Sinorhizobium meliloti: one gene and its partners. The protein of the gene in region 1 interacts with the protein of each later gene in a pairwise test. Links are inferred from orthologs where the notes say so. Each region holds a gene or a part of one and is shown in the gene's direction. Other genes may lie near its edges.

Region 1 (9,481 bases):
AACGCGCAGCGCGAGCCGGTGACCAGACGGCCGTTCGCCGTGCTGACGGCTCCCTCGACCGTACGTCCACCGGTTCCGTCGGCTATGCTCCGCAGCCGAAGGTCGTTTCCGGCGGTGAAGGCGAATACTACCAGGGCCTCAGCCGCTAAGCCGCAGCTGACGAGTCACGGAGCAGGCGCGGCCTCCCACGCGCCTCTTTGCTCCGCCCGAACGAAAGGCCCGGTTTCCCCGAACCGGGCCTTTCGTGCCCCGGATGGCCTTTTGAAACGGCGTACTCCCGTGCGAAAATCGGTTTCGCACAAAGTCCTGTATTCGCTTCGGCTTTATACTTGACGATCAAAGTCAGCAATAATATGCCGCCTTGCTAAAATGGAGGTGGTTTTGGGCGGCTCAGGCGAACTTTCGGTGTCTCCGTTCGGTGTTGCAAGTCTGGCTGCGCGGGGCGACCGGCCGGCGCTGCTTTTGCGCGGCGGGCGGATCGTGAGTTACCGCGAACTTGCCGAGCGCATCGACCGGCTCGCTTCTCGGTGGCGCGGCGATCGCGGACTGGTCACAATCGAGGCCGACCTTTCCGAACACGCTGTCGTCGCTTATCTCGCGGCACTCGAGGCGGGCCACGCGGTCGCCCTGTGCGGCACCGCTTCCATGCTCCGGGACCGCGAGGTCTTCAGACCGGAATATTGCTACCGCCGCTTTGACGGCCGTTGGCGCATGGAGCGGCTGGAGGGAGACGCGATCGCGCCGCATCCCGAACTTGCCGTCCTGCTCTCGACGTCCGGCAGCACCGGGCATGGAAAATGGGTGCGGCTGTCGCACATGAATATCCAGTCCAATGCACGATCGATCGCGGAATATCTCGGCTTGACGGCAGCGGACCGAGGCTGCCTCATCCTGCCGCTCCACTATTCCTACGGGCTTTCCGTCCTTAACGCCCACCTCGCCGTGGGCGCGAGCGTCTATATGCCGGGCTGTTCCATCCTCGACGAGGGCTTCCTCGATGAACTTGCGCAAAGCGCCAGCTCCAATTTCGCTGGCGTCCCTTATTCCTACGACCTTCTGGAAAAGGCTGGGTTCCGGGCGCGGGATTTTCCGGCGCTGCGCTTCATGACTGTTGCCGGCGGACGTTTGGCGCCGGAACTCGTGCGCCGCTACAATGAGCATCTCTCCGCGCGCAATGCGCGCCTTTTCGTGATGTACGGCCAGACAGAGGCAACGGCTCGCATGGCCTATATGCCGCCGGACCGTCTCCGGGGCAGGGAAGACCGGATTGGCATTGCGATCCCGGGCGGGAGCCTGACGATCGAGGATAACGATGGAAGGATAATCTCCAGCGCCGATCAGCCCGGCGAGCTTGTCTATCGCGGGCCGAATGTGATGATGGGCTACGCGTCGTCACGCGCCGATCTCGCGCGGGGGGCCGAGTTGTCGGAATTGCGGACCGGCGATCTGGCCGTAAGAGACGCGGACGGCGTCTTCCGGATCGTCGGACGAACAAAGCGGATATCGAAGATTGCCGGCCTGCGAATCGGTCACGACGCTCTGGAGGCGGCACTGGAGCAGCACGGCGTCGCCGCCGCCGTCGTCGGCAACGACACCGAAATCCACGCCTACTATGTGGGAAGCGGCGATCCGGATGAAGTTCGCCGCCTGCTCGTCGAGGCGAGTGGCTTGACCTTGATGCATGTAGGGGCTTCCCGCCTGGACAAGTTGCCGCGATTGACATCCGGCAAGATCGATTACCCGGCCCTTCGCATGCGGCCGGCCGCGGCGACGTGCGGCAGTTCGGAAGAGGGGGACGTCGAGGCGCTTTTTGCCCAGCTCTTCTATCCGAAGAAGGTTCGACCGGAGGACAGCTTTCTATCGCTTGGTGGCGATTCGCTCCGTTTCGTCCAGCTTTCGATCGGCCTTGAGAAGAGGCTCGGAGAACTGCCGGAGGGCTGGGAAAAAATGCCGGTCGGCGCACTCGCCGCCCATAACGGCCGCGAGCGCAAGAGCCGCCGGATCGGTGCGGATTTCCTGATCCGGGCGCTGGCGATCCTGCTGGTCGTTGTCCACCACGAGACGCTTTGGCCGATTCCGGGGGGATCGGCCGCCATGGTCATTCTCGCCGGCTTCGGTCTTGCGCGATTCCAGAGCGGAGCACTGCTCTCCGGCGCGATAGACAAGCTGCTGCGGCCGCTCGCCCAGATACTCGTCCCCTACTATCTGATCGTGGCGGGCTACGCGCTCGCCTGGGGCGACGTGCCCTGGGCTTCGGTCTTTCTCGTCGGGAATTTCGGCATCGCAGATCCCGGGCTCCACGGCATGGTGCCCTATCTCTACTGGTTCATCGAAGCCTATTGTCAGATGCTGCTGGTGTTTGGCGCACTGTTTGCCGTTCCGTTCGTCCGGCGCGCCGCGGCCAAGAGACCCCTTGCCGTGGGCATGGCGCTGTTCGCCGCGGCCTTCGCTGCGCGGATGGCGTTTCCGCTTCTCATCGATATCGGCAACCGCCAGATATTCACCCTTCCATGGATCTTCTACATGGCGGTGCTCGGCTGGTGTGCGGCAATTGCCGAAACGTGGAAAGAGCGCTCGATGGTGATGCTGGCAGGGACAGGCGTATTCCTGTTCCTCGGGCTCTATGAGGGCGTCTGGATCGGGACGAAAGTCAAATATCTGCTGCAGATCGCCGTTCTGGCCGCGCTGCTCTTCCTGCCGCGCATTCGCATGCCGCAATGGGGTAGGCGGCTGATCCTGCCGCTTTCCGCAGCGGGCTTCCACATCTACATCCTGCACCGTTTCGTGCCGGAGTTGCTGTTGCTGCCGATCCGGCCGTTGCTCTCGCCGTTCGCCTTTGCCCTCTGCTCCATCCTGGGCGGCATCGCGCTCGGGATTGCCGCCTGGCTCGGACAGCGTCGCCTCATCGCGTGGCTCGCCGGGACCCGAGACAGGCGCATCTCGCTTGCCCCGGTGGGCCGGCTCGAGCCTGGACTCGCCTCAGTCGGCCCACTTCTTGCCCTCGGTCCGCAGGAAGGAAACCAGGTCCAGCGTCAGTGAGGGGTGCTTAAGCGCGGTCAAGGTCGCATGCGCCTGGCCACGATGATGGGTCTGATGGTTGAAGAAGTGAGCGAGCGTCCGTGCGAGCCGTTCCGTGACCTCGACCGGATTGGTGAGCGGAGAATAGGTGAAGTGCCCCGCAAGACGCTCCTCGTCGAGGCTGTCGATCCAGGCGATGATTCGCTCGTCCTCGGCCACCCGCGCCGCCGTCAGACCGTTGAGATCTTCGTGCAGGATGGCGTCGAGCCGCGACGGCGCCTCGCCCTCTTTCGTAAACCGCTTCATCCAGATCCGGTCCGCCACGAGGATATGGTTCAGCGTCCCGTGCAGCGAGCCGAAGAACGCTCCCTTGTCTTCCCGGTATTCCGAATCCGATAGTTCCGAGACGGCGGCGTAGACACGCCGGTTCGCCCAGCGATTGTAATCGGCAAACATCCGGTAATGGTCGAGCATCGGCAATCTCCTTGTGTGGTCGGCAACCTATCGCGAATTCGTATTCCGGTGGCAAATGCCACTCATGAAATTTAATGATTGATCCGCAAGCGATGCTCCCCTTATGTCGCCCGGTAGCGAAGTACAGGAGCCTGAATGACCCGCAAACTCTACGCACTCTCCGGAACCGACACGAGCCGCCCCTTTTCGCCGCATGTGTGGAAGACGAAGCTGTCGCTCGCCCACAAGGGCCTAACCTTCGACATCGCGCCGGTCGGCTTCACCGAGATTCCGAGGCTGGAGCAGGGGGCGACCAAGATCGTTCCGCTGCTGCGCGACGGAGAGAAGCTCGTCAGCGACAGCTTCGATATCGCTCTCTATCTCGAAGAGGCCTATCCCGATCGTCCGCCCCTGTTGTCCGGCGAAGGCGGCAAGGCCATGGCGCGCTTCGTCGAGGGCTGGTCGCAAACGACATTGCATCCGGCGATCGGGCGTATCGCGATCATGGACATTCATGACAGCCTCGACCCGATCGACCGGGCTTATTTCCGGGCGAGCCGCGAGGAGCGCTTCGGAAGGCCGCTGGAGGCGGTCGCCGAGGCCGGGCGAGGAGACCTCGAAACCTTCTCGGCGAAGCTCGAACCGATCCGCCACATGCTGAAGTTTCAGCCGTTCCTCGGCGGCGACAGGCCGCTCTTTGCCGATTATATCGTCTTCGGCGCGCTGCAATGGGCACGCATCGTTTCGCCACATCGCCTGCTTGCCGCAGGCGACGTCGTCACCGACTGGTTCGAGCGTTGCCTTGACCTTCACGATGGCCTGGGCCGCAGCGTGACAGCAGCGTGAAACTACGGCACGAGGGGGCGAATCATCGCCGCGCCCCCTTGTTTTGCGCGGAATTGGCGGCTAATGAACCGCCACTTCTCAAGAGCAAGGGAAATTGAGCCAATGGCGATTGAACGTACCTTTTCGATGATCAAGCCGGATGCGACGAAGCGCAATCTGACCGGCGCCATCACCAAGATGCTGGAGGATGCCGGGCTTCGCGTCGTCGCCTCGAAGCGCGTCTGGATGAGCCGCCGCGAAGCCGAAGGCTTCTATGCCGTGCACAAGGAGCGCCCGTTCTTCGGCGAGCTCGTCGAATTCATGTCCTCGGGTCCGACCGTGGTTCAGGTTCTCGAAGGCGAAAACGCCATTGCCAAGAACCGTGAAGTCATGGGCGCTACCAACCCGGCCAACGCTGCCGAGGGCACGATCCGCAAGGTCCACGCTCTTTCGATCGGCGAAAACTCGGTTCACGGTTCCGATGCCCCGGAAACGGCTGCCGAGGAAATCGCCTACTGGTTCTCCGGCACCGAGATCGTCGGCTAATCGGTAAACCAGCAAAGTGATTTTCAAGCCGGGGCGGCGACGCTCCGGCTTTTTACGTCGGACAGGTGGCGGTCTCGAAGCGCGCCGGCGCCTTGCCGTCCTTGAAGACCTCCGGGTTCTTGTCGTAGGCCGGACCTTCGACAAGGGGCTTCGCCGGCATCACGTCCTGATCGATGTCCGAAACGACAGTCGTCTCCAGCCTCTGAAGCGATGTCCCGTCCGGTCCTTTGACCTCGATGGTCACGGCATAGGGTCTCTGCTTCTTCACGCAGGTGATGTCCGGACTTTCCAGCACCACCTTGTTCAGCTTCGGGAAAAGCTTCCGTTCAAGCGTCAGCGGATTGCCGCCGGCAGGGTTTTCGAAGGTTGCGACGACAGTGCTTCCATCCGGAACCGGCTCCGTCTTGTTGAGTGTGACCATATAGGTCGCATAGGCCAGCCGATAGTTGAACACGAACATCTTGCCGGTCAGTTCGAGCGGATCCCTGCCGCTTTCGCGTTGACAGCCGGCAGCGACCGCTGCGGCGAGCAGAGCGGATATCATGGCGCTCTTCATGGCTTCGGTTCCTCCCTGCTGCGGCGATAATGGCGCCTGGCCTTCGTCCGGTTGCCGCAAACCGCCATGTCGCACCACGTCCTGCTCCGGTTGCGGCTGCGGTCGAGAAACAGCCACGCGCAGTTGGGGCAGATTTTCAGGCGTTCCCTCTCCGGTCCGGCAATGAGGCCAAGTGCCGAATGCGCCGTGGCCACATCGAGCGGCGTGCCTTTGCGCGTGTCTGCGGGTTGACGCAGGACGGTGGCGATCGCCTCGAGCAGGTCGGCCAGGAGATCCGGCCGGTCCTCAGTCCTCACCAGGGCGCGGAAATGGCGGTCCGTCGCCTCGCGCAATCCGATGAATGCATTTCGGCGCTCTGATTTTGCCGGGACGAGCGTGCCGAAACGGTTCCGTTCGGCGCCGTAGAGATTTGCGGCCTCGGCGAAGGTGTCGATCGCGGCCGGGTCGTCGAAGCGATCGATCCTGCGCTCCGCATCGAAGCGCATGACCACGGAATTGGCGACGTCCAGTGCGAGCGCGCCGCCGGAGAATCGATGTGCGGTCCAGGTGAAGCTCATGCGAAAATCCTAACTGGTAAAAGCCATTTTACCAGTTATAGTACGCTTGTCACCACGCGGATGTGCCATGGCCTATTTTCTGCAGCAGATCGCCAATGCCGTACCCGTGGCCGCGCTTTATGCGGCGCTCGCCTTCGGATACGCGATCGCCTTTGCTGTCACACGGCGGGCGGACCTGACCTATGGCGCGCTCTTCGCCTTTGCCGGGCAAATCTTCGTGCTCTTCGCGGATGTCGGCTGGAACCGGCTGTGGCTGGTACTGCCGGCGGCGCTCGGGCTCGGGGCGACAGCGGCGCTCGCATTCGGGCTAGGTGCCGGTCTTATTGCCGGCCGCTACGTCATGCGGCCCCTGGCTTTTTCCTCCGCCAATGCCGTGGTCGTCGCCTCGCTCGGAAGCCTGCTGGTGCTGATGGAAACGGCCCGGCTCGCCTCCGACACCAGAAGCCTCTGGCTGCCGCCCTTCCTGAACGACGTGGTGGTGTTCTGGCCGAACCCTGCCTTTCCGGTCGCGCTGACGGTCGTGCAGCTCGTCAACACCGCGCTCATGATGGCCCTTGTCGCCGGCGGCCATTGGCTGTTGACCCGTTCCTATGCAGGCCGCTACTGGCGCGCCGTTTCCGAGGATCGCAAGGCCGCCGCGCTTTGCGGCATCGATCCGGGAGCGGTCTATATCGCCGCCTATGGCGTGGCGTCGCTGATCGCTGCGTTCTGCGGGATTCTCGCTGCTTCCTATTACGGCAACATGGATTTCGGCACCGGGCTGACCTTCGGGGTCAAGGTCCTGTTCATCGCCGCCATCGGCGGGCAGACTTCGCCGTTATTCGCGGCACTGGGCGCAGCCGGCATCGGCCTCATGGAGACGGTGTGGAGCGCCTATGGACCCATCCTCTGGCGGGACTTCGCCATATTCGGCTTTCTGGTGATCGTGCTCGTGGTCACGCGCCGGGAAAAGATCATTCCCTGATCAGAGCGGGAAGAGGAAAAGTGTGCGCGGTTTTCCGCCCGCATCGCGCGTCTCAACTTCTTGGAATCTATCACGCTCATGTTTTTAGGTCGACCCGACCTAAAAACATCGTGATTCAGGCGGCGTGAGAGATCAGCGGCGCGTCCAGCGATCGCGTGCCGCGTCGTCCGCATCCTTCGCGCTGACCCAATCGCCTGCGCTGCCGTCGGCGTGATGTTCCTTCTTCCAGAAGGGGGCCGAGGTCTTCAGGAAATCCATGATGAAATTCGCGCCATCGAATGCCGCCTGCCGGTGCGGCGAGGCGGTCACCACCAGGACGATATTCGCTCCCGGCTCCATGCGGCCGAAGCGATGGATGGCGGTTGCAGCCTGCAGGCCGAAGCGCTCGACCGCTTCGTGGCATATCCGTTCGATCTCCGCCTCTGCCATGCCGGGATAATGCTCGAGCTCGAGCGCACTGAGGGCTCCGGCCTCGTCCCGGCACAGCCCCGAAAACGTGACCACCGCACCGATGTCAGTCCGCGCACGGCAAAGCGCCGAGACTTCGGCGGCGATGTCGAAGTCGTCGCGCTGGACGCGCACGGTGACGGGGGCGGCCATGGCTTCAGCCGCCCGTCATCGGCGGGAAGAGGGCGATCTCTCGGGCGCCGGCGATCGGCTCGCCGTGCTCCACATGTTCCTGGTTGATCGCCGCGCGGATGACGTTCGCGTGCTCGAAAACCGCGGCATATTCCTCACCGCGGGTCTTCAGATGGCCCAGCAGGTCGGCGATCGTGACGACATTCTCCGGCAGGTCCAGTGTTTCTTCAGGCCTGCCGATGCGCTCGCGAACCCAGGAGAAATAGACGAGGTTTACCGTGCTCATTCGTTGACCACATGTTTCAGGCCGGCGCGGAAATAGTCGTAGCCGGTATAGAGTGTGATGGCCGCGGCGATCCACAGCAGCAGGATACCGGCTTCCGTCACATAGGGCACGATCTTGTCGCCGGCGGGACCGGCGAGCAGGAAGGCGATCGCGACCATCTGGATCGTCGTCTTCCATTTGGCAACCCGCGTCACCGGAACGCTGACCTTGAGGGCTGCAAGATATTCGCGGAGGCCGGAAACCAGTATCTCGCGGCAGAGGATGATGATGGCAGCCCAGATCGACCAGCCGGCGATCGTTCCGTCGGCGGCCACGAGCAGCAGGATCGAGGCGACCAGCAGCTTGTCCGCGATCGGGTCGAGCATGCGGCCGATATTCGAGGTCTGCTTCCATATGCGGGCGAGATAGCCGTCGAAGAAGTCCGTGATCGAAGCCGCGACAAAGAGGATGAGCGCGGTCCAGCGCGCAAAATCCGAGCTGTGAAGCCGGCCTTCGATGAAGAAGCAGAAGACGATCAGCGGCACGATGAGGATGCGGAAATAGGTCAGCAGATTTGGGATGCTATAGGCTATGGGCGTTGGCATGGATTCGGTTTCTCTGGACACGACAGTCCTCATTTCCCGCCATCTGGGGTCTCGGCGCGATCGATTCTAGTGGTCGAAGCGGGATGCGGGCGGAAACGCCGAACGCCTTTCCTCATCCCCTCCGGGTTCAGCTGTACAGAATGACTTTGCGACCATAAGGTCAACAGATCATTGCGTGACGCCTGTCATATTTGGCGGATTTCGCCTGAACGCAGGCTGAACCGCGCCGCCCCGTCATTTGGCGGCGTCTTCGTGGAAATGCTCGTAGACGATACGGGCGACCGTTTCGGAAATGCCGTTTACCGACATCAGGTCGTTGATGCCGGCGCGGGAGACGGCTTTGGCGGTTCCGAAATGGGTGAGGAGCGCGCGTTTGCGCGTCGGGCCGATTCCGGCGATCTCGTCGAGCGGATTCTTGACCATTTCCTTTTTCCGGCGAGCCCGGTGCGAGCCGATCGCGAAACGGTGCGCTTCGTCGCGCAGACGCTGGATGAAGTAGAGGACGGGGTCGCGCGGCGGCAGAGTGAAGCTTTCCCGGCCTTCGGCGAAGAAACGCTCGCGCCCGGCGTCGCGGTCGACGCCCTTGGCGACGCCGATCGCCGTCACGCAGTCCTCAATGCCGAGTTCCTTGAGAATCGTACGAACTGCCGTCATCTGGCCCTGGCCGCCATCGATCAGGATGACGTCGGGCCACGCGGGGAAACCGGCATCCTCACCCGGCTCTGCGGACCGATCCGGCTTGCCCTCTTCTTTCAGGAGGCGGGAGAAGCGCCGCGTCATGACCTCGCGCATCATGCCGAAATCGTCGCCCGGCGTGATGTCGGTCGATTTTATGTTGAACTTTCGGTACTGGCCTTTGACGAAGCCCTCCGGGCCGGCGACGACCATGCCGCCCACCGCATTGGTGCCCATAATATGCGAGTTGTCGTAGATCTCGATGCGGCGCGGCACGTAAGGGAGTTGGAAGGTTGCGGCAAAGCCTTCGAGCAGGCGCCCCTGCGAAGCCGTTTCGGCGAGCTTGCGGCCATGCGCCTCGCGGGCGTTTGCGAGCGCATGCTCGACGAGATCCTTCTTCTCTCCGCGCTGCGGCACGAGGATCGAGACCTTGTAGCC
Region 2 (9,699 bases), 1.8 Mb from region 1 along the record:
CGACCGTCTCGGGCGCGGCAAGATCATGCTTTTGGAACACATCCGCGAGACCGGCTCCATTTCCGCTGCCGGGCGGGCCATGGATATGTCTTACCGGCGTGCCTGGCTACTGGTCGACGCCTTGAACCGTATGTTCAAGGAGCCGGCGGTCGACTCCCAGCGTGGCGGCAAGCAGGGCGGCGGCGCCGTCCTCACCGCTTTCGGCGAGATGCTGATCGAGCGCTTCCGGGCGATGGAGGCCAAGGCACAGGCGGCGATTGCGGACGATCTCGATTGGCTGGACGCCATGCGCGACTGCAATGGTGCTCCGCAAGAGGAGCCAGCTGGAAAGCCGTTCTAACCATTCGCTTCTCTAATAATCGAGCGCGACGGTCTTGACGACGGCGTGCACCTGCTTCCCCGGCCGCAGGTCGAGCGCATCGCGGGAAAGGGTCGTGACTCGCGCGGCAATGACGTTGCCGCCGCAGTCTACGCGCACGTCGATGCTTCCTTGCCGCGGCGAAGAGAGGCCGACGATCGTTCCCGGAAGCACGTTGAGGGCGCTGATGCCTTCCGGGCGGCGGGTCGCCAGCATGACGTCGCGCGCCGCGATGTAGAGGCGAAGTCTCTGCCCGGGCTCGGCGACGAGATGCGGCACGCGGATCAGGCAGTCTCCGGCGCGTACCACAGTCAGCTCGTGGCCTTCGTCATGACTGTCGACGATGCCCTCGATCAACGCGCCGGCTTCTCGCCGGCCGGGGCCGGATGTCGGGAACGGCTCGTTCAGAACGGCCGCCGTTTTGCCGGAGGCCTTGACCCGGCCGTTTTCCATGACGACGACGCGCTCCGCCAGCCGCGCCACTTCAGCCACCGAATGACTGACATAGACGATCGGAATCCGCGTCTCGTCGCGCAGCCGCTCCAGATAGGGCAGGATTTCGGCCTTTCTGGCGTCGTCGAGCGCGGCGAGCGGCTCGTCCATCAAGAGCAGGCGGGGGAAAGCGAGCAGCGCCCGGCCGATGGCGACGCGCTGCCGCTCGCCGCCCGAGAGCTTCGAGGGCATGCGATCGAGCAAATGGCCGATGCCGAGCATTTCGACGATCCTGCCGAATTCGGGCCCTGACCGCGCCGCGCCTGCGAACCAGCGGCCATAGGCAAGATTTCCGCGGACGCTCAGATGCGGAAAGAGGCGGGCTTCCTGGAACACATAGGCAAAGCGGCGGCGGTGGACGGGGGTGAAAAGCCGGCGCTCACTGTCGGCGATCGTGTCGCCGTCGAGCACGACGCGGCCCTGATCGGGCCGGAGGAGGCCGGCGATGATGTTGACAAGCGAGGTCTTGCCGGAGCCGGAGCGGCCGAAAAGAGCGGTCACCCCGCCCTCCGAGCCGAAGGCGGCGTCGATCGCGAAGGAGCCGAGACGAAGGCGCGCTTCGACCTCGAGCCTCATGCCGCCACCGTCCGCCGCGCCGCTGCTGAAGCCATGGCTTCCGAAAGCATCAGCGCCGCCATCGAAATGACGACCGAGATCACGGCAAGGCGCATCGCGCCGGCGTCGCCGCCCGGCACCTGTGTGAAGGTATAGATCGCGGCGGAAAGCGTCTGCGTCTCGCCGGGAATATTGGAGACGAAGGTGATGGTCGCGCCGAATTCGCCCATGGCCTTGGCGAAGGAAAGGACCATGCCGGCGAGAATGCCGGGGAGGATCAGGGGCAAGGTGACCGTCAGGAAGATCCAGGCGGGGCTCGCGCCGAGGGTACCCGCCGCCTCTTCGAGCTTGCGGTCGACTGCTTCGATCGACAGCCGGATGCTGCGGACCATGAAGGGGAAGCCCATTACCGCGCAGGCGAGCGCCGCTCCCGTCCAGCGGAAGGAAAAGACCAGGCCGAAGTTCTCCGCGAGAAATGCACCGACCGGTCCGCGCCGGCCGAAAAGGAGCAGCAGAGCGAAGCCCGTGACTACCGGCGGGAGGATCAGCGGCATATGGACGAGGCCGTTCAGGAGCGACTTGCCCCAGAAGCGGCCGCGCGCAAGTATCATCGAGACGAGGAGCGCAGGCGGGAGGCTCGCAAGCATCGCTACGGTGGCGACCCGCAGGCTCAGGCGGACGGCCGTCCACTCCGCGTCGCTCAATGCCATCCAGTCCAAGCTCGTACTCCCGTTCCTGACGCGCCGTGTCGTGCAATCATTCGCTAGATCACGTTCATTTTTTCAGGTCGAGTCGGCCTGAAAACATGAGCGTGATCGATTCCAAGAAATTGAGACGCGGGATGCGGGCGGAAAACCGCACACACTTTTCCTCGTCCCGCTCCAGTTTCTATTCCAGAACCGTGAAGCCCTCGGCCTGGAAAAGCGCCGCCGCCTCCGGCGAGCGGACGAATTCGAGGTAGGCGGCGGCATCGGCATTCCTGCTGTCCGCGGTGATCGCGACCGGGTAGATGATTGGCGGGTGGCTGTCCTCGGGGAAGGTGCCGACCACTTTCACATTGGCATCGGCTGCGGCGTCGGTTCGGTAGACGATGCCGTAGGGCGCCTCGCCACGCGACACGAGGAGGAGGGCGGCGCGGACGCTTTCGGCGCCGGCGACCTTTCCGGCAACGTTCGGCCACAGCCCAAGCTTTTCCAGCGCGGCCTTGCCATACTTGCCGGCGGGGACGGAATCCACGGCTCCCATGGCCAATCGCCCGTCGCCGAGAAGACCGGCGAGGTCGAGACCCGGCTCGATCTCGACAGCCGGGGCGTCCGACTTGCCGGAGACGAGGACGATGCGATTGCCGAGCAGGTTGGAGCGCGTGTCGGCCTTGATCAGCTTCTTGTCGGCGAGATAATCCATCCAGGCAAGATCGGCCGAGATGAACACATCGGCGGGCGCGCCCTGCTCGATCTGTTTCGCCAGCGCCGAACTCGCCGCATAGGACACGATCGCTTCCTTGCCGGTCTGCTTGAGCCATTCGCCGTTGATCGCATCGAGCGCATTCTTGAGGCTCGCCGCTGCGAACACGGTGACCTTCTCCGCCGCCTGGGCCGGTGCAAAGGCCGTTCCCGCCAGGACCACGCCGAGCGCCAGTGATATGGCCTTGAGCCAGTCTCTTCTCGTTGTCACACCCAAGTCTCCCCGTTCGTGATATTTCCCAAGATATAACGCTTCGGTATTTTGGTTACCGCTATATTCGTAGAAATACAATGCGGCCGTTGCGCCGTAATCAAAATCGGTGAACCGATGGGGCGGAGACTACGCGAGCGCTTGCGATAGGCGCCCAGGCGTCTAAATTCCGGAATGGGACCCAAGGAGGTGGACGATCCACATGGACGCGACGATCAGGCTGGAAGAAAGCTGGAAAGCCGTTCTGGGCGGGGAATTCCGCCACGGTTACATGGCCGAGCTCAAGCGGTTCCTGCTGGAGGAGAAGCAGCAGGGTCGGCAGATTTTTCCGAGGGGCGTCGAATATTTCCGTGCGCTCGATCTGACCCCGCTCGACAGGGTACGCGTCGTCATCCTCGGCCAGGATCCCTATCATGGCGACGGGCAGGCGCATGGGCTCTGCTTCAGCGTTCGTCCGGGCGTGCGCACGCCCCCTTCACTCGTCAACATCTACAAGGAATTGCAGGAAGACCTGGGTATTCCGCCGGCGCGCCACGGCTTCCTCGAAAGCTGGGCGCGCCAGGGCGTGCTGCTTCTGAACAGCGTGCTGACCGTCGAGCGTGGCCGCGCGGCCTCGCACCAGGGCAGGGGCTGGGAGCGCTTCACCGACGCCGTAATCCGGGCGGTCAACGAGCAGGCGCAGCCCGTCGTCTTCATGCTCTGGGGCTCTTACGCACAACGCAAGGCCGCTTTTGTCGATCGTTCGCGTCACCTCGTGCTCACCGCACCGCATCCGTCACCCTTATCGGCCCATGCGGGGTTCTTCGGATGCCGGCATTTCTCCAAGGCGAACGCGTTTTTAACGTCCAAGGGGTTGGATCCGATCGATTGGCGGTTGCCGGAAGATCCCCCCTTGGCCGTCGAGCGGCAGATGGCGCCGAACTGCTGACGCGGCCGTAGCGTTTGCCGTCGCGAATGGGCCTTGCACCCGCCGCGGCGATCCGTCAAAGACTGCCCGACTATGCGGGTAGGACTGGCCCGGCTATGCGGGTGGCGCGATGGGAGACGGCATGCGACACATCCTGATCATCGGTATCGGTGCGGGCAACCCCGAGCACATGACGGTTCAGGCGATCAATGCGCTGAACCGGGCTGATGTGCTCTTCATCCCGACCAAAGGGGAGAAGAAGACCGAGCTCGCCGAGCTGCGCCGCGGGATATGCGCCCGTTACGTGACGCGGGCCGGCAGCCGCACCGTCGAATTCGCCGTGCCCGTCCGCCGCACCGAAGGCCGCAGCTACGTGGAAAGCGTGGACGACTGGCATGCGGGCATTGCCGCCGCCTACGAGGCGCTGCTGGAGAGCGAGCTTGCGGAAGGGCAGACCGGCGCCTTCCTCGTCTGGGGCGATCCGATGCTTTATGACAGCACGATCCGCATCGTCGAACGCGTGAAGACGCGCGGCCGGGTCACCTTCGGCTACGACGTCATTCCGGGCATTACCAGCCTGCAGGCGCTCTGTGCCAGCCATCGCATCCCGTTGAACCTCGTCGGCAAGCCGGTGGAAATCACCACCGGCCGGCGGCTCGCCGAAAGTTTTCCGCACAGGAACGAGACGGCCGTCGTCATGCTCGACGGCGAGCAGGCGTTCCGGAAGATCGAGGATCCGGACGCCGAGATTTATTGGGGCGCCTATCTCGGCACGCCCGACGAGATCGTCATTGCAGGGCGCCTCGCCGAGGTGAAAGAGCAGATTCTCGAAGCGCGGGCCGCGGCGCGCGAGCGGATGGGCTGGATCATGGATATCTATCTGCTGCGCAAGGGCGCCGATTTCGAAGAGTAAACGGGCATTGCCGTGCTCTTGGCCGCCGATCTTTGATCTCTCTCGACGCGCCCGCCTGTGATATAGGCTCGATCGATCAGTCCTGCCGTGACGGCTCCGAGACACCGAAGGATCACCGAAGACGAATGACAAGCTGCGCCGCTCCACGAGCCGACCGATCTGCGACCGGCACATCGATGCGCCGCGGGAGCTGTCCCTCGCTGGCGGCGCCGATGCAGACCGGGGACGGCCTGCTCGTGCGGCTGCGACCGGCGGGCGACGGTCTGACGCCGGCGGAGATGAGGGCGATTGCCGGTGCGGCTGCGAGATGCGGCAGCGGGGTCATTGAGGTCACCGCACGCGGCAACCTGCAGATACGCGGCCTGACGCCGGAAAGCGTTCCGGCGCTCGCCGAAGCGATAGGGGCGGCGGAGATAGCCATTGCCGAAGGGGTCGCGATCGAGACGCCGCCGCTTGCCGGATTCGACCCGGACGAAATCGCCGATCCTCGCCCGCTCGCCCGCGCGCTGCGCGTGGCGATCTCCGGCGCGGGTGAGGCGCTCAGGCTTGCGCCGAAACTTTCGATCGTCGTGGATGGAGGCGGCCGCTTCCACCTGGGAAGCCTGACCGCCGACCTGCGTGTCTCTGCGCTCGCGCATGAGGGCGGCGTGCGATGGCTGTTTTCGCTCGGCGGGACGGCGCGTTCGGCAAAGCCCGTCGCGCTCCTGGAATCGAAAGATATCGTCCCGATGGTTCTCGAAATCCTGGGAGATCTCACTGCGCGCGGTCCCGCTTCCCGCGCCCGCGAGCTCGATGCCGATCTTCTTCGGCAGCGCGCGGCTGCCGGCGATGCCCTGCCGCGCGTGGACGGTCCCGTTTTTTCGCCGCCACCGGCGGGCATCCACCACTTCGGCGGCGCCGGCACCGTGCTTGGCATCGGGCTGGCCTTCGCGCAAACCGATGCGGGTAGTCTCGTCGCATTCCTCCGGCAGGCGGAGGAACTCGGCGCAAACGAGATACGCTTGGCACCCCCGCACGGTCTGTTCGTCCTCGGTCTTTCGGGCGAAACGGCGGCCGTTGCGCAACGGCTCGCCTCTGCGCACGGCTTTCTGGTCGCCTCCGGCGATCCGCGCAATCACATAGCCACCTGCGCGGGCCTCGCCTGCGCCTCGGCGCGGATGGACACAAAGGCGATGGCGAGGCTGTTGCTGGAAGCTGCGCCGGACCTCCTCGACGGTTCGGCGACGGTGCATCTCTCCGGCTGTCCCAAGGGTTGCGCCAGCCCCACGGCGTCGCCGCTGACGCTCGTCGGTGCGCCATCAGGATATGCGCTTGTCGTAAATGGCACTGCTTCCGTCGCGCCGAGTGCCTACAGGGATGAAAACGGAATAGGATCTGCGTTCGGCGCGCTGAACGCGCTCGTGCGGGAAAACAAAGACGCTGGCGAATCGGCGCTGTCCTGTCTTACACGGCTCGGGACCGCGCGCATCGCCGCCGCGTTTGAACAGGGATAGAAATGCCTGATTACGATTACATCCGCGATGGCAACGCCATCTATGAGCGTTCCTTCGCGATCATCCGCGCGGAAGCCGACCTTTCCGGATTTTCGGAGGAGGAAGCCGATCTCGCCATACGCATGGTGCATGCCTGCGGCTCGGTCGAGGCGGTGCGCCAATTTGTGTTCTCGCCCGGCTTCGTCTCCGCCGCGCGCGCGGCGCTGAAAGACGGCGCGCCGATTCTCTGCGACGCCGAAATGGTCGCCCATGGTGTGACCCGCGCCCGGCTGCCCGCCGGAAACGAGGTGATCTGCACGCTCCGCGATCCGCGCACCGCGGAGATTGCGACCGAGATCGGCAATACGCGTTCCGCCGCGGCGTTGAAGCTCTGGGGTGAGCGGATGGCTGGCTCCGTCGTTGCGATCGGCAATGCGCCGACCGCACTGTTCTATCTGCTCGAGATGCTGCGCGACGGCGCCCCGAAGCCGGCGGCGATCCTCGGAATGCCGGTCGGTTTCGTCGGTGCGGCCGAATCGAAGGACGCGCTCGCCGAAAATTCCTATGGCGTTCCCTTTGCGATCGTACGTGGCCGCCTCGGCGGCAGCGCGATGACCGCCGCCGCACTGAATTCTCTCGCGAGGCCGGGCCTGTGAGCGGCGTGGAATCAGGCCGGCTTATCGGCGTCGGAACGGGTCCCGGCGATCCTGAACTCCTGACCGTAAAGGCGGTCCGGGCGCTCGGCGAAGCGGATGTCGTCGCCTATTTCGCCAAGGCCGGACGCAACGGCAACGGCCGCGCGGTGGTCGAAGGTCTTTTGAAGCCGGGCATGACCGAATTGCCGCTCTACTACCCGGTGACGACTGAGATCGACAAGGATCATGACGCCTATAAGCGCCAGATCACCGACTTCTACGACGCCTCGGCCGAGGCCGTCGCCGCGCATCTTCTCGCCGGACGGACAGTCGCGGTGCTGAGCGAGGGCGATCCGCTTTTCTACGGCTCCTACATGCACCTCCATGTGCGGCTTGCCGGCCGTTTCCCGGCCGAGGTCATTCCGGGCATCACCGCAATGTCCGGCTGCTGGTCGCTCGCGGGGCTGCCGCTGGTGCAGGGCGACGACGTGCTCTCGGTTCTCCCCGGCACGATGGGCGAGGGCGAGCTTCGGCGCCGCCTTGCCGACACGCAGGCCGCGGTCATCATGAAGGTCGGCCGAAACCTGCCGAAGATCCGCCGGGCGCTGGCGGCGGCAGGCAGGCTCGAGGCGGCCGTCTATGTCGAGCGCGGCACCATGAGGAATGCAGCGATGGTTCCGCTCGGCGAGAAGCCGGACGACGAGGCGCCCTATTTCTCGCTGGTGCTCGTTCCAGGCTGGAAGGACAGGCCCGGATCGGAGGGCAGGGCATGACCGGAAAGCTCTTCATCGTCGGCACCGGCCCCGGCAATCCGGCACAAATGACCCCCGAGGCCGAAGACGCGATTGCGGTCGCTACCGAGTTCTTCGGCTACGGCCCATATCTCGATCGACTGCATCTTCGGGCTGATCAACGGCGCATCGCTTCGGACAACCGCGAGGAGCTCGACCGCGCCCACGCAGCGCTCGCGCGCGCCGCAGCCGGGGCGGATGTCTGCGTCGTCTCCGGCGGCGATCCCGGCATCTTCGCGATGGCGGCCGCCGTCTGCGAGGCGATCGACAAGGGGCCGCAGGAATGGCGTGAGGTCGATCTCACGATCACGCCCGGCGTCACCGCAATGCTCGCGGTCGCAGCCCGGATCGGGGCACCGCTCGGACACGATTTCTGCGCCATGTCGCTTTCCGATAATCTGAAGCCCTGGGATGTCATCACCCGGCGGTTGAGGCTTGCCGCCGAAGCGGGGCTCGTCATCGCGCTCTACAATCCGATCAGCAAGGCGCGTCCCTGGCAGCTCGGCGAGGCCTTCGAGGTACTGCGGCAGGTGCTGCCGGCCCAAGTTCCGGTGATCTTCGGCCGCGCCGCCGGGCGGCCCGACGAGCGCATCGCGGTCATGCCGCTCGGCGAGGCCGACGCCGGCCGCGCCGACATGGCGACCTGCGTGATCATCGGTTCGCCGGAGACGCGCATCATCGCCCGCGAGGGAAAGCACGACCTCGTCTACACGCCGCGGTCCTTCACCGGAGAAAGCCATTGACGGATGCGTTCGAGCGCCTCGTCACAGTCGCCGACCGATTGAACGTCGGCAGGCTTGTGGCGCTCGACCATCACCACCTCGATCCCGAGCTGACGCGCCGCCGCTATCTTGCCGTAGGTGGCCGCGCCGCCGCTGTTCTTGGCGACGATGACGTCGATCCCGTGACGTTCGAGCAGTTCTGTTTCGTCGGCCTGCGCAAAGGGGCCGGAGGCGAGGATGGCGGTGACATCCGGCAGATCGAGCGGCGGCATCACCGGATCGACGCTGCGCACGACGTAGCTGTGCTGCGGCGCCCTCTCGAAATGGAAAGCCTCCTGCCGGCCGATTGCCAGAAAGACGCGGCGCGGCGCCTCGCCCAATGCGGGAACCGCTTCCGCGACGCTTCCGACGCATGTCCATCGATCGCCGGGTTCTGCAGCCCAGGCGGGGCGGCGGAGCGCAAGGAGCGGCGTTCCGGTCATTTTAGCCGCTGCGGCTGCGTTGAGCGAGATGCGGGCGGCGAAGGGGTGCGTCGCATCGATCAGCAGGGCGATGTTTCGCTCGCGCAGGAAGACGGCGAGCCCTTCGGCGCCGCCGAAGCCGCCGGTGCGCGTAGGAAGCGGCTGCGGGCGGGGATCGGCGGTACGGCCGGCAAGCGAGATCGCCGTATCGTAATGGGGTTCGGAGACCAGGCGCTCTGCGAGCTGCCGCGCCTCGGTCGTTCCGCCCAGGATCAGAATGCGAGGTCTGCCCGTGGCTGACATGTCGAACAGTGGCTCGGCCATCGTCGCTCCCTGGCTCATCGTGATCGGTATCGGAGAAGACGGTGTAGCCGGTCTCGGCGACGAGGCCAAGCGCCTCATTGAGGCCGCTCCCGTCGTCTTCGGCGGGGCCCGCCATTTGGAACTCGCTGCGCCGCTGATCGGTGGCGAACGCCATATCTGGCAGAGCCCGTTTGAAAGATCGGTGGAGGCGATCGTCGCCCGTCGCGGCAGCCCCGTCGTTGTGCTCGCCTCCGGCGATCCGTTTCTTTACGGCGTCGGCGCCACGCTGGCGCGCCGCGTAGATGCCGCGGAAATGCGCACCATCCCCGCGCCGTCCGCCTTCAGCCTCGCGGCTTCCCGGCTCGGCTGGCCGCTGCAGGAGGTCGCGACCGTTTCGCTGCACGGCCGTCCGCTCG
Region 3 (9,614 bases), 1.3 Mb from region 1 along the record:
GCCCATTCCCGCACCAGCGATCTGGCCTCGATCTGCCGCAACGCCGATATCGTGATCGCCGCCGTCGGCCGGCCCGAAATGGTCAAGGCGAACTGGTTGAAGACGGGCGCCACCGTCATCGATGTCGGGATCAACCGTGTTCCCGCACCTGAGAAGGGGGAGAACAGGACGAGGCTGGTCGGCGACGTCGCTTTCGCGGAGTGCGCACCATTCGCATCGGCTATTACGCCGGTTCCGGGCGGCGTCGGACCGATGACCATCGCCATGTTGATGGCCAACAGCGTGATTGCAGCTCACAGAGCATCCGGCCTGAAGGTGTCCGAACGGCTCTCGAAGCTGATATCCGGCTGAGAGCCGTGGGGTCGCTGCAGGCGTCGTCGCAATTATCCAAATACGACTTCCCGATCATCGCTAAACGTCGCAACGACCTTGGGCCGGAATGCTTTACAGATAGATGCCCAGGCAGAGAATCGAAACGGCCAGCATCGGCAACCGCTGCCTCTTCACGCGAAACAGAGGGGCGATTGCAAGGGCCGCGAGGGAGGCGACCGCTGCAGCAAGAACGCTTCCGGCAGAGAGGTACAGACCCAACGCTCCGACGAAAACCGCGGCTCCGACAGTCGTCTCGGCGGCGGATTGCCAGTTATAGGGGTCAGCGCGAAAAGCCGCGAGAAACGCGGGACCGCTCAAGCCTAAAGCGAGCCAAATCAGCACGGAGGAGGAGAAGCCGAAGAAATCCAAGTTGCACCCGTACCCGACTGTGGTCGTGTTACGGAAGCAGTTTTCATGCCAACTTCCAGCCCCGGCAGGAATGGACTACAGCAACGAACGATTAGCACGCGATGCCACGGCGATCGCTACGCCGAGGCACTTCTCCTCTGTCCGCGTCATCGCGCCCGCTCACACTGGCCGATTTCCGAAATGTCGCGGGAACCACACAGAAATCCGTCCGTGCTATTGCCTCGCCCTTTTTATAGGCACATAAGCTTCGAAAAATAAGCAACTGCATCCGACGCCCGCAAATGATTGTCCCCCCTCCGCCACACGATCGAAAGTCCGGCCGTTTGCCGAGATTCAAGCTGTTCTCGCCAATTCTGGCGGGTGCAACGCTCAAAGAGCGCTTGATCGGCTGTATCGGGGCGTTGATCGGGATTTGTGTCACCGGCCTGGTCTGCGGGTTCGTTTTCGGGGACGACCCCCAACTGCCGCTGATCGTCGCGCCCATCGGTGCCTCCGCGGTTTTGCTCTTCGCCGTGCCGGCCAGTCCGCTTGCGCAGCCTTGGTCGATCATCGGCGGGAACACGATTTCCGCCCTGATCGGCGTCTCCGTGACCTATATCGTGGCGGACCAGATGCTTGCCATCGGCCTCGCAGTCGCTCTGGCGATTCTTGCGATGTCGCTGACGCGATCGCTTCACCCGCCAGGAGGCGCCGCCGCGCTGACCGCCGTAATCGGTGGAGCCGCGGTCGCACGCTCGGGTTTCTGGTTCCCGTTCATACCCGTTGCGATCAACTCCTTGATCCTCGTCGGATTGGGCATGGTGTTTCATCGGCTGGCCCGCCGCCAATATCCTCATCGACCCGGAGTTGCGCCGGTGAATACACATGCGACGGCGGATCCTCCACCTGCGCTTCGTGTCGGCTTCAATTCCGAGGACATAGACTCGGCAATAGCGCGGTTGAATGAAACACTCGATGTCAGCCGCGAAGACATCGATGCCCTCTTGAGGGAAGTCGAACTGCAGGCCCTCATCCGGCAGAGGGGAGAGTTGACCTGTGCCGACATCATGTCCCGCGACGTCGTAACCGTGCCCGGCGACACAACCCCTGACCATGCTCGATACCTGTTGTTGAAGCACGACATTCGTACACTTCCCGTGCTTGACGAAAACGAGAAGCTTCAGGGTACGGTGGGCCTGCGGGAGCTCGCCGGCAAAGAGCCCGGCAGCAAATTGCCGATAAGCGCGGCGGCTACCGCCAGGCCATCCGACCCGGCGATCGGCCTGCTTCCCCGCCTCACGGACGGGGCGACACACGCCGTCGTCATTCTTGACGACGACGGCAAGGTCGTGGGCATCATATCCCAGACCGACCTGCTCGCGACTTTGGCCAAAAGTCTCTCGCATAATGGTCTGTCCGAAATAATGCAGGGCAACGGGCAGGGCATCTGAAGCCCCGGCCAAAGAATATTATATGCAGAACCAGGTCATCCGGGCGCGCTAGATGCGTGGTTTCGGCGCGGGTTCCCGGTCCGAGTCACCCGAATTGGGTTCCCCCTTTGGCTCTATGAGAAGAACCTTGACCTCTGTCTCTGCTCGGGGACGGTGTACAACGCCTTTCGGAACCACAAACAGCTCGCCAGCTTTGACCACCTGAGAGGGTTTTCCTTCGATATCCATGATCATTTCGCCCTCGAGGACGTAGAAGAAATCGTCCGTGGTCTCATGCTTGTGAAATGGGTATTCCCCCTTAAATTTGACGACCATGACATCGTTGTCGTTGTAATCGGACACGACGTGCGGGTCCCAATGGCTCGAAAACAGAGCCAGCTTCTCGGAAATATTGATTGATCTCATCGCGATATCCTTTCGGCTGTTCGCCCGCAACTATCGGTGAAGGTGACTTGATGCAACGCGAGTTCTCCGCCCCCTTCAGACGCCGGCACTGGATGCGGCGGCCCTCAATCCTGCCCGAATGCGATCCAGCATAGACCGATCCGCCTTTGCGGAAGAAACGAGATAAGCGGGGTAGGCAAATTCCGGACTGTTGGGAACGAGCTCGAGGCGGCCGTCCACAAGATAGGGCCGAACGAAGCCCTGCCGAAAATATCCGGATCCGCCGACTTCCAGAATGTAATCGAGAGCAAGCGGCCCATAACTGATCGCTACCACCGGATTCCGGCCGCCCGGAAAGGCCGCCCTATAGCTGCCGGCAAAATCCTCTCCCCAATCGATGCCAACGAGGTCTTCCGGTCCGGGCGGCTGCGACAAAGCTGTAGTGCGAACGAGAACGAGCTTTTCTTCGAAAAGCAGCTCCGTAAGCGTGCCTGGACGATTTGGCGCTCCATAAAGGACCGCCGCGTCAAGTGAACCGTCCTGCACGAGTTCCATCAGCCGCTCCGATCTGTCTATCGTCGTTCGAATGGCGACGCTGGCGCATTCGCGGCGCATCCACAAAAGCCAATGCTTCAACAGCGGATTCCACAGGCTGAGCTCAGCACCGATCGTCACCATGGCCTCGCGTCCCGGGGGCAAAGCGACCGTGGTTCGCGCCGCCTCCCATACTTGCACTAGGCTCGTTGCAAAACGGAAAAACTGCTCTCCGGCGGGGGTCAGCCTGGCACCGGCCTTGTTCCGAACGAACATCGGCCGATCGAGTTGTTCCTCGAGTACGCGAATTCGCGCACTCACTGCCGTCTGGGAGATGTTCAGATTGGCAGCGGCATTCACGAAGCTTCCCGTCTTGACCACCTCGAGGAACGTACGCGCAATGCTGATGTCCATCTTCGCCCCGCGCAAATGGCGTCGCCGCGTCGGCCCTGCCTGCCGGCGGCACGCCTCATAAAATAAGTGCAGAATATTTGCGGTTAACCAGCAATTCAATTCGTTTGTCAGCAGATTTCACGCTTGCCATCCTGGTCCGCATGCCTCGGCTGATCCCGACCAGCCACGCTGATTTGATGCCATCAAGGGACCTACTGCCGATGCTCGAGCGAAAATCCAGATCTGACAGAGCCGAAACCACGGCCGCAGCCCACGGGGTCGCGACCGACCCGGCATTCGGCTCCGTGGTGCCGCCGCTATACTTGTCAAGCACCTACGAGTTCGCCGGTTTCGACACGCCGCGCGCCTACGACTACGGCCGCTCTGGAAATCCGACCCGTGACTTGCTGGCGCAAGCACTTGCGAAGCTCGAGGGAGGTGCCGACGCGGTTGTCACGCCGAGCGGCATGGCCGCGCTCGACCTCCTGCTAGGGCGCTTGAGACGAAACCATCTCGTGCTGGCACCGCATGATTGCTATGGCGGCACATTGCGACTGCTGAAGGCGCGTGCCGATCTGGGGCACCTCACATTCCGGCTTACCGACCAGAGGGATTTCGGCGGATTCGAGGCCGCATTGTCGGACGCTCCGGCCCTCGTCCTCATCGAGAGCCCCAGCAATCCTCTGATGCGCGTCACCGACATTGCCCGATTGTCCACGCTCGCCAAGGCGGCAGGCTCCGCCGTAGCCGTCGACAACACGTTTCTGTCCCCCGCTCTCCAGCAACCCCTTTCTCTCGGAGCCGATTACGCCATTCACTCGGCGACCAAATTCCTGAACGGACATTCGGACGTCATCGCCGGTGCGGTGATCGCTGCCGAGCCGCAGGAGGCGCATGATCTCAAGCGCTGGGCCAACGTTACCGGGGCAGTCGCGGCACCTTTCGATGCCTGGTTGACTTTGCGCGGGCTGAGAACGTTGTTTGCGCGAATGTCCAGCCAAGAACGCAGTGCCATGACGATCGCAGAGTATCTCGACGCCCACCCTGCGGTCCGCCACGTCCACTATGCGGGACTTCCGGATCACGCAGACCACGAAGTCGCAAGACGGCAGCAGCGCGGCTTCGGCGCCATGATGAGCTTCGAACTCGAAGGGGGCGTTCCAGCCGTTCGGCGATTCCTGGCACATATTCGCTGCTTCACGCTGGCCGAGTCGCTCGGAGGGGTCGAAAGTCTCGTGGCTCATCCGGCCACCATGACCCATCTCGACATGGGTCCTGAAGCCAGAGAGCGCGCGGGTATTCGCGACGAACTGCTCAGACTTTCGATCGGGCTCGAACATATTGACGATCTTATGGAGGGGCTTGAACTTGGATTGGGCGCCTGTTGAGCGAAGATCGATCGAGGAGGTAAACGGGAATGGACATCGACGAAGATACTCCGCCGACCTTTGCGTCGCCACCCTGCTTGATGCACGAACTCGACCCGGCCTATGCGGGCCTGTCTTCCGACCGGTCGATCTGTGCCGATGTCAGGCGGTGGCGGACAAGCGAACGTGCTCGCCTCATCGCCCAACGCCTGGCCATATCTCCCGACCTTCGGGCCGCTTGCGAAGCTGAGATCGTCAGCCGCCTACTTGCCGAAATCGGACATGTGCGCGGCCGTGTGGTCAGCGTCTACTGGCCGTTTCGCGGTGAGCCCGATCTCAGACCGCTGATGCGGCAAATAGCCGATGACGGCGGCCAATGTGCGCTTCCGGTGGTGGTCGAAAAAGGGAGGCCTCTGGAGTTTCGCATCTGGCGACCGGGCGACAAACTCATTCGCGGGATCTGGAACATACCCGTCCCGGCCAGGCTCGTTTCATGCACCCCCGATATAGTCGTCGCCCCGGTGGTGGGTTTTGATCCGTCGTGCTACCGGCTCGGTTATGGCGGGGGCTATTACGACCGGACACTGGCGACAATGGCGGCGACGCGCCGCGTGCTGGGCGTTGGTTTCGCACAGTCGAGGATAAGGACCATTTATCCTCAGGCGCATGACATCCGGATGGATGTCGTGGTGACCGAGTCGACCACCGATCGTTGCTGAGCGCGTCTTGAATTCCGATATGGCGCTGCGGCCATCGAATTGCGAGAACGTGGCGCCTTGGCGAAAATTGCTTTAGGTTCTCCGCGGACTTGGGTCGATTTGTGAACGGCTGCGAATCGGGTGTCGCGATGGACGAGCAACGACGGAGCTACCGGCAGCGGCTCATTGCGCTGGCCGCCGCCAGCATCGGCAGTCTGGCGGCCAGTGCGATCTCCTACGGAGCGGCGATCTATCGCGCCGCCAATCCCGAACCCCTGCGCGCCGCCGTGCCGGGCGAAACGGTCGATACCGGGCGATGGCATGTGACGATCGCCGGAGCCCGCGTGAGCGATTCCCCACCTTCCGGCAGGAGGCCGCCCGAGCCGCAAACTTTCCTGCTTGTCGATTTCGAGGCCGGCAACCGCTCGGCGTCGACCGCCTACCTGCCGGCGAAACTGCTCACCTTTGCCGGCCTGGAGGCGAAACTTGCCTCCCCCAACTTCTATCTGACGCGGGACAAGGCGTTCGGCCCCAGCCTGCACCCGGGCATGCCGGAGAGGTTGACTGCCGTATGGGAATGGCCGGCGGGGGAGATGCCGCCGCGTGAGTTGAAACTGCTGATCGGGAGCCAGGTCTACAAGAAACGCGACAATCTCTATGGCGCCTCAAACTGGTTCGACCGTGATCCCGTGGCGATAGTGTCCCTGACTGTCACGCAGGAAGCGGCGAGGGCAAGGCAATGACGACCTTCGCAAATATCCTCGCCCTGCTCCTGGCGGCGGCGGCGCTCTACGGCATGCAGCACTCGACGCCATCCTACAGCGAAATCCTGTCGCCCGTGGCGGTGCCCGCCGCGCAGGGAAAGCCGGCGCAGACAGAACGCTTCGTCTTCGGGGTCGCCAAGGTGCATCTCGCCGGCCAACTGGTGGCTCCGCAGTTCGGCGAGCCGCGCACCTACACCACCTCCGGAAAATGGCTCGTCGTCGAAGCGGCGGCGAAGGCGCAGGACCGATCGGTGTCGCTGACCTCGGCTGCATGGCGCGGCCCTTCCGGTCTGCGCTTCGCCATGAGCACGCGCATCGGCAGTACGCTCGGCCTGTTGGGTTCCGAGCGCCTGGAGCCCGGCATTCCGCGCCCGGTGCTGCTTGTGTTCGAGCTTCCCGAAGACCAGATCGAGGGCGGTACACTGCTGGTCGCCGAGACCGCGGTAACTCCCCTGTCCGAGCAGGTGGAGATAGCCATGGACAGCGTGCCGCCGGAAAACAGGTACGAGTCTCTCACCCTTGCACGCGGCGGCCGCATCATGCCCTGGTCGCTGGAGTTTCATCAATGAGCGTACCGGCTTCGTCACGGGAGAGAAAGAGCTACTGGATCAGCCTCGTATCGCTGCTCGCCGCCGTGCCGCTCGCGGTCCTCGTCGGGTCCCGTGGCGAATTCGCCGCCTGGCTGCAACGGCGCATGGAACCACCTTTGACCGTCGAGCACGACGGAAGCGGGCAAGGCGCCGGCGGCAGCTGGCGGCTCATATCGCTGCGCCGCCTGCCGGGAACCTTGCCGGATACCAGCCTCATGCTGGCGGAAATCGACCTCTCGGTTGAGGCAGCGGATGTCTTGCAGCAGGCCTTGCCCTGCGCGCTCTCGCTGACGGATGGCGCTGGCCGCCGCTGGGACCCGCTGCCGCTGCCCGGCCGACTTTTACGCGAGGCCGATCCCGAGGTTGCCGACAGGCCGCAATGCACGACGCTGACGATCGGCGAGGCCGGCGATGCGCCGCTTCGCGTGGTTGAACTCTTTCTCGTGCCGCGGCAGGCGGACGGGTTCACCCTGTCACTTGCCCTGACTGGCTCGCCGCCGATTCTCTTGAAATAGCGCGGTTACCATAAGCCTGCGCGCCGCCGGGTTCGCCGGATCGGGACACTGCGTATTCCAGCATGGCGGCCAGCAGGGCGATCCGCACCGGAGCGAAAAGGATTCCGCCGTCGAGTTCGGTCGGGCTGCCGACGACAACGGCCAGGACGTCGCCTATCCGCTGCCAGGTTTCGAGATCGTGCGGCCCGAGATGACGGGTTGCGCCGTACCACGCCCAGGCGGGGAGCCAGCCGGTGGCGCGGTAAAGCACGACGAAGGCGAGCAACGTCCCGAGGCCGGCGCCGAGCACCGTGCGCAGGCAGGCCCAGACCGGCCGGTAGCGGGTCCGGTAGCCTCCGAGGAAGTGGGCGGCGAAATCGGCCAGCCATTTGCGCAGCGTGGTGGCGCGAGCAGGCGGCGGGGGAGCGGCGACGGGTTTTGCCGAAAGGTCGTAGCCATAGACGATGGCAGCCATGACAAGCCAGACGAGCGGCAGAAGGGCGTAGAAGAACAGCTCCTGCGCCTGCGCGGCGAGCCCAGGCTCCTGGAACTCCACCGCAGTGCCGGCCGCTGCCGCGTGTGCTTCCATGGAAAATCCGACGATGCCGGCTTTCACCATATCGAGAAACGCGCCCGCGCCGATCCAGCCTATGAAGTCGTCCTTCCATCTATCCAGCGCATAGAGTCCGATGAAGATCCAGCTCGCGTCCGCCGCCACGATCACGAAACGCAGCCACGGGGACTGCAGGCGCCCGTTGGCGCGCTTGGCAAGCCATCGCACGAGCCAGCAGGCGAGGATCGCCGCGACCAGGCTGCGCGAGCGCAGGAGCTCGAAAATCTGTAACCGTTCTCCCAGTGCCACCCGATCCAGGGCGAGACGCGAATACTCGCGCACCGTGTCGCCAAGGAATCCCCACGCGGCGTAATAGGCGAAGAACGGCAAGATGGCTGCGGAGGTAATCACCAGAAGGCGATTCGACAGCCGTTCCGTCTTCGTCACGCCAGTACTTGGCGCCGCGCCGCGTAAGGCCGCGAGGGCCGGCAGGCCCGGACGCAGGATCGCGAACATCACAATGACGACCAGCAGCTTGACGAGGACTACAAGCGACAGCGTTACCATTCCGCCAAGGGGAACTTTCAGGCCGACCCCGACCGCCGCCTCGAGGAGCAGGACACGCGCGATATATCCCAGCGTTGCGGCGAGCAGAAGCTGCGGCCAGAAACGTGCAAGAAGGCGCGCTGTCAATGCCAGCAGTCCGCCGATGTCCCTGAGCATCCCCATGCCCCGAACCTAACCATAACCTTCCGGGCTCTCAACCGGGCAAATAGATGGAAAATTGCAGTCCGCGCGCGCTGCGGTACGGACGCATTGAGTAGCGGCGCCATATTATTCCGCTGCAGGCAGCACTGTTCGTGGCGCACCCGCTCTGTCGCTAGGTTTGCCCCAAACGCCAAAAGGCCCGCTGCTGCGGGCCTTTTGGCGTGTATATGTGTGTATGTTTGGTTGCGGGGGCAGGATTTGAACCTGCGGCCTTCAGGTTATGAGCCTGACGAGCTACCGGGCTGCTCCACCCCGCGTTATCCGAGTTTTGCGAAGCAAAATCTTATCCGAGTTTTGCGAAGCAAAATCTCGTCTGAGTTTTGCGAGCCAAAATCTCGCGAGTTTTGCGAAGCAAAATCTCGCCGAGTTTGTCCGGCTTGTGAGAGAAGATATTCGGTTTGTTTATCCTGCGTTTTGCAGACCTGGCAGCGACCTACTCTCCCGCGTCTTAAGACGAAGTACCATCGGCGCTGGGGCGTTTCACGGCCGTGTTCGGAATGGGAACGGGTGCAGCCACCCCGCCAGAACCACCAGGTCGGCAAAGCGCAAGATTGAGCCTGCGCTGCAGGCTCGAACCGATTTTGAGAAGCTGGTGAAGTTTTTCACTTCTTTTGAACACGTCTTCTGTCTGTCGCCCCGGCCGTGAGGCCGCAAGCGCAGAGCGCGTCGCGCCTTGTGGCGCGCGCCGTCCGCAGCGCTACGCGCGTGAGGACAAAGAAAGTTGCGATGCTCATCTTCGATGAGCATAGGCAACAAGAACGATCAAGCCAATCGAACGATTAGTACCGGTAAGCTTCATGCGTTGCCGCACTTCCACACCCGGCCTATCAACGTGGTCGTCTTCCACGGTTCTCAAGGGAATACTCGTTTTCAGGTGGGTTTCCCGCTTAGATGCCTT

What was found.
Region 2: the proteins of ndk (region 1) and ung interact in binary tests that used the Escherichia coli proteins (3 or more experiments, as listed by UniProt). The link is inferred for Sinorhizobium meliloti from one-to-one orthologs.
Region 3: the proteins of ndk (region 1) and JOH52_RS06055 interact in binary tests that used the Escherichia coli proteins (3 or more experiments, as listed by UniProt). The link is inferred for Sinorhizobium meliloti from one-to-one orthologs.

Annotation. Positions count from the first base shown.
Region 1 is NZ_JAGIOS010000001.1:7,847-17,327, reverse strand. The notes cover bases 3,351-6,130. They hold ndk (nucleoside-diphosphate kinase), read left to right. Parts: upstream 3,351-4,419; coding sequence 4,420-4,842; downstream 4,843-6,130. Other genes in these bases: JOH52_RS00060 (branched-chain amino acid ABC transporter permease), read left to right, coding at 6,023-6,130; JOH52_RS00065 (CGNR zinc finger domain-containing protein), read right to left, coding at 5,395-5,955; JOH52_RS00070 (hypothetical protein), read right to left, coding at 4,895-5,398; JOH52_RS00080 (glutathione S-transferase family protein), read left to right, coding at 3,628-4,317; JOH52_RS00085 (DinB family protein), read right to left, coding at 3,351-3,492. In the rest of the region: JOH52_RS00095 (hypothetical protein), read left to right, coding at 1-149; JOH52_RS00090 (AMP-binding protein), read left to right, coding at 382-3,039; more of JOH52_RS00085, read right to left, coding at 2,980-3,350; more of JOH52_RS00060, read left to right, coding at 6,131-6,919; JOH52_RS00055 (molybdenum cofactor biosynthesis protein MoaE), read right to left, coding at 7,052-7,519; moaD (molybdopterin converting factor subunit 1), read right to left, coding at 7,524-7,784; pgsA (CDP-diacylglycerol--glycerol-3-phosphate 3-phosphatidyltransferase), read right to left, coding at 7,781-8,368; excinuclease ABC subunit UvrC, read right to left, coding at 8,603-9,481. UniProt on the Escherichia coli protein: Major role in the synthesis of nucleoside triphosphates other than ATP. The ATP gamma phosphate is transferred to the NDP beta phosphate via a ping-pong mechanism, using a phosphorylated active-site intermediate.
Region 2 is NZ_JAGIOS010000001.1:1,762,454-1,772,152, forward strand. Bases 2,147-5,144 are described here. They hold ung (uracil-DNA glycosylase), read left to right. Parts: upstream 2,147-3,281; coding sequence 3,282-4,007; downstream 4,008-5,144. Other genes in these bases: modA (molybdate ABC transporter substrate-binding protein), read right to left, coding at 2,294-3,079; cobF (precorrin-6A synthase (deacetylating)), read left to right, coding at 4,129-4,899; cobG (precorrin-3B synthase), read left to right, coding at 5,025-5,144. In the rest of the region: JOH52_RS08240 (winged helix-turn-helix domain-containing protein), read left to right, coding at 1-340; modC (molybdenum ABC transporter ATP-binding protein), read right to left, coding at 353-1,426; modB (molybdate ABC transporter permease subunit), read right to left, coding at 1,423-2,115; more of cobG, read left to right, coding at 5,145-6,392; JOH52_RS08275 (precorrin-8X methylmutase), read left to right, coding at 6,395-7,027; JOH52_RS08280 (precorrin-2 C(20)-methyltransferase), read left to right, coding at 7,024-7,779; JOH52_RS08285 (precorrin-3B C(17)-methyltransferase), read left to right, coding at 7,776-8,540; JOH52_RS08290 (cobalt-precorrin-6A reductase), read right to left, coding at 8,504-9,304; JOH52_RS08295 (bifunctional cobalt-precorrin-7 (C(5))-methyltransferase/cobalt-precorrin-6B (C(15))-methyltransferase), read left to right, coding at 9,282-9,699. UniProt on the Escherichia coli protein: Excises uracil residues from the DNA which can arise as a result of misincorporation of dUMP residues by DNA polymerase or due to deamination of cytosine.
Region 3 is NZ_JAGIOS010000001.1:1,259,322-1,268,935, forward strand. What follows is about bases 3,821-6,733. They hold JOH52_RS06055 (5-formyltetrahydrofolate cyclo-ligase), read left to right. Parts: upstream 3,821-4,899; coding sequence 4,900-5,568; downstream 5,569-6,733. Other genes in these bases: metB (cystathionine gamma-synthase), read left to right, coding at 3,821-4,870; JOH52_RS06060 (hypothetical protein), read left to right, coding at 5,658-6,290; JOH52_RS06065 (hypothetical protein), read left to right, coding at 6,287-6,733. Also shown: bifunctional methylenetetrahydrofolate dehydrogenase/methenyltetrahydrofolate cyclohydrolase FolD, read left to right, coding at 1-351; JOH52_RS35000 (hypothetical protein), read right to left, coding at 445-741; JOH52_RS06035 (CBS domain-containing protein), read left to right, coding at 1,023-2,171; JOH52_RS06040 (cupin domain-containing protein), read right to left, coding at 2,220-2,576; JOH52_RS06045 (LysR family transcriptional regulator), read right to left, coding at 2,652-3,503; more of metB, read left to right, coding at 3,704-3,820; more of JOH52_RS06065, read left to right, coding at 6,734-6,880; JOH52_RS06070 (hypothetical protein), read left to right, coding at 6,877-7,416; JOH52_RS06075 (hypothetical protein), read right to left, coding at 7,367-8,677. UniProt on the Escherichia coli protein: Involved in the removal of 5-formyltetrahydrofolate.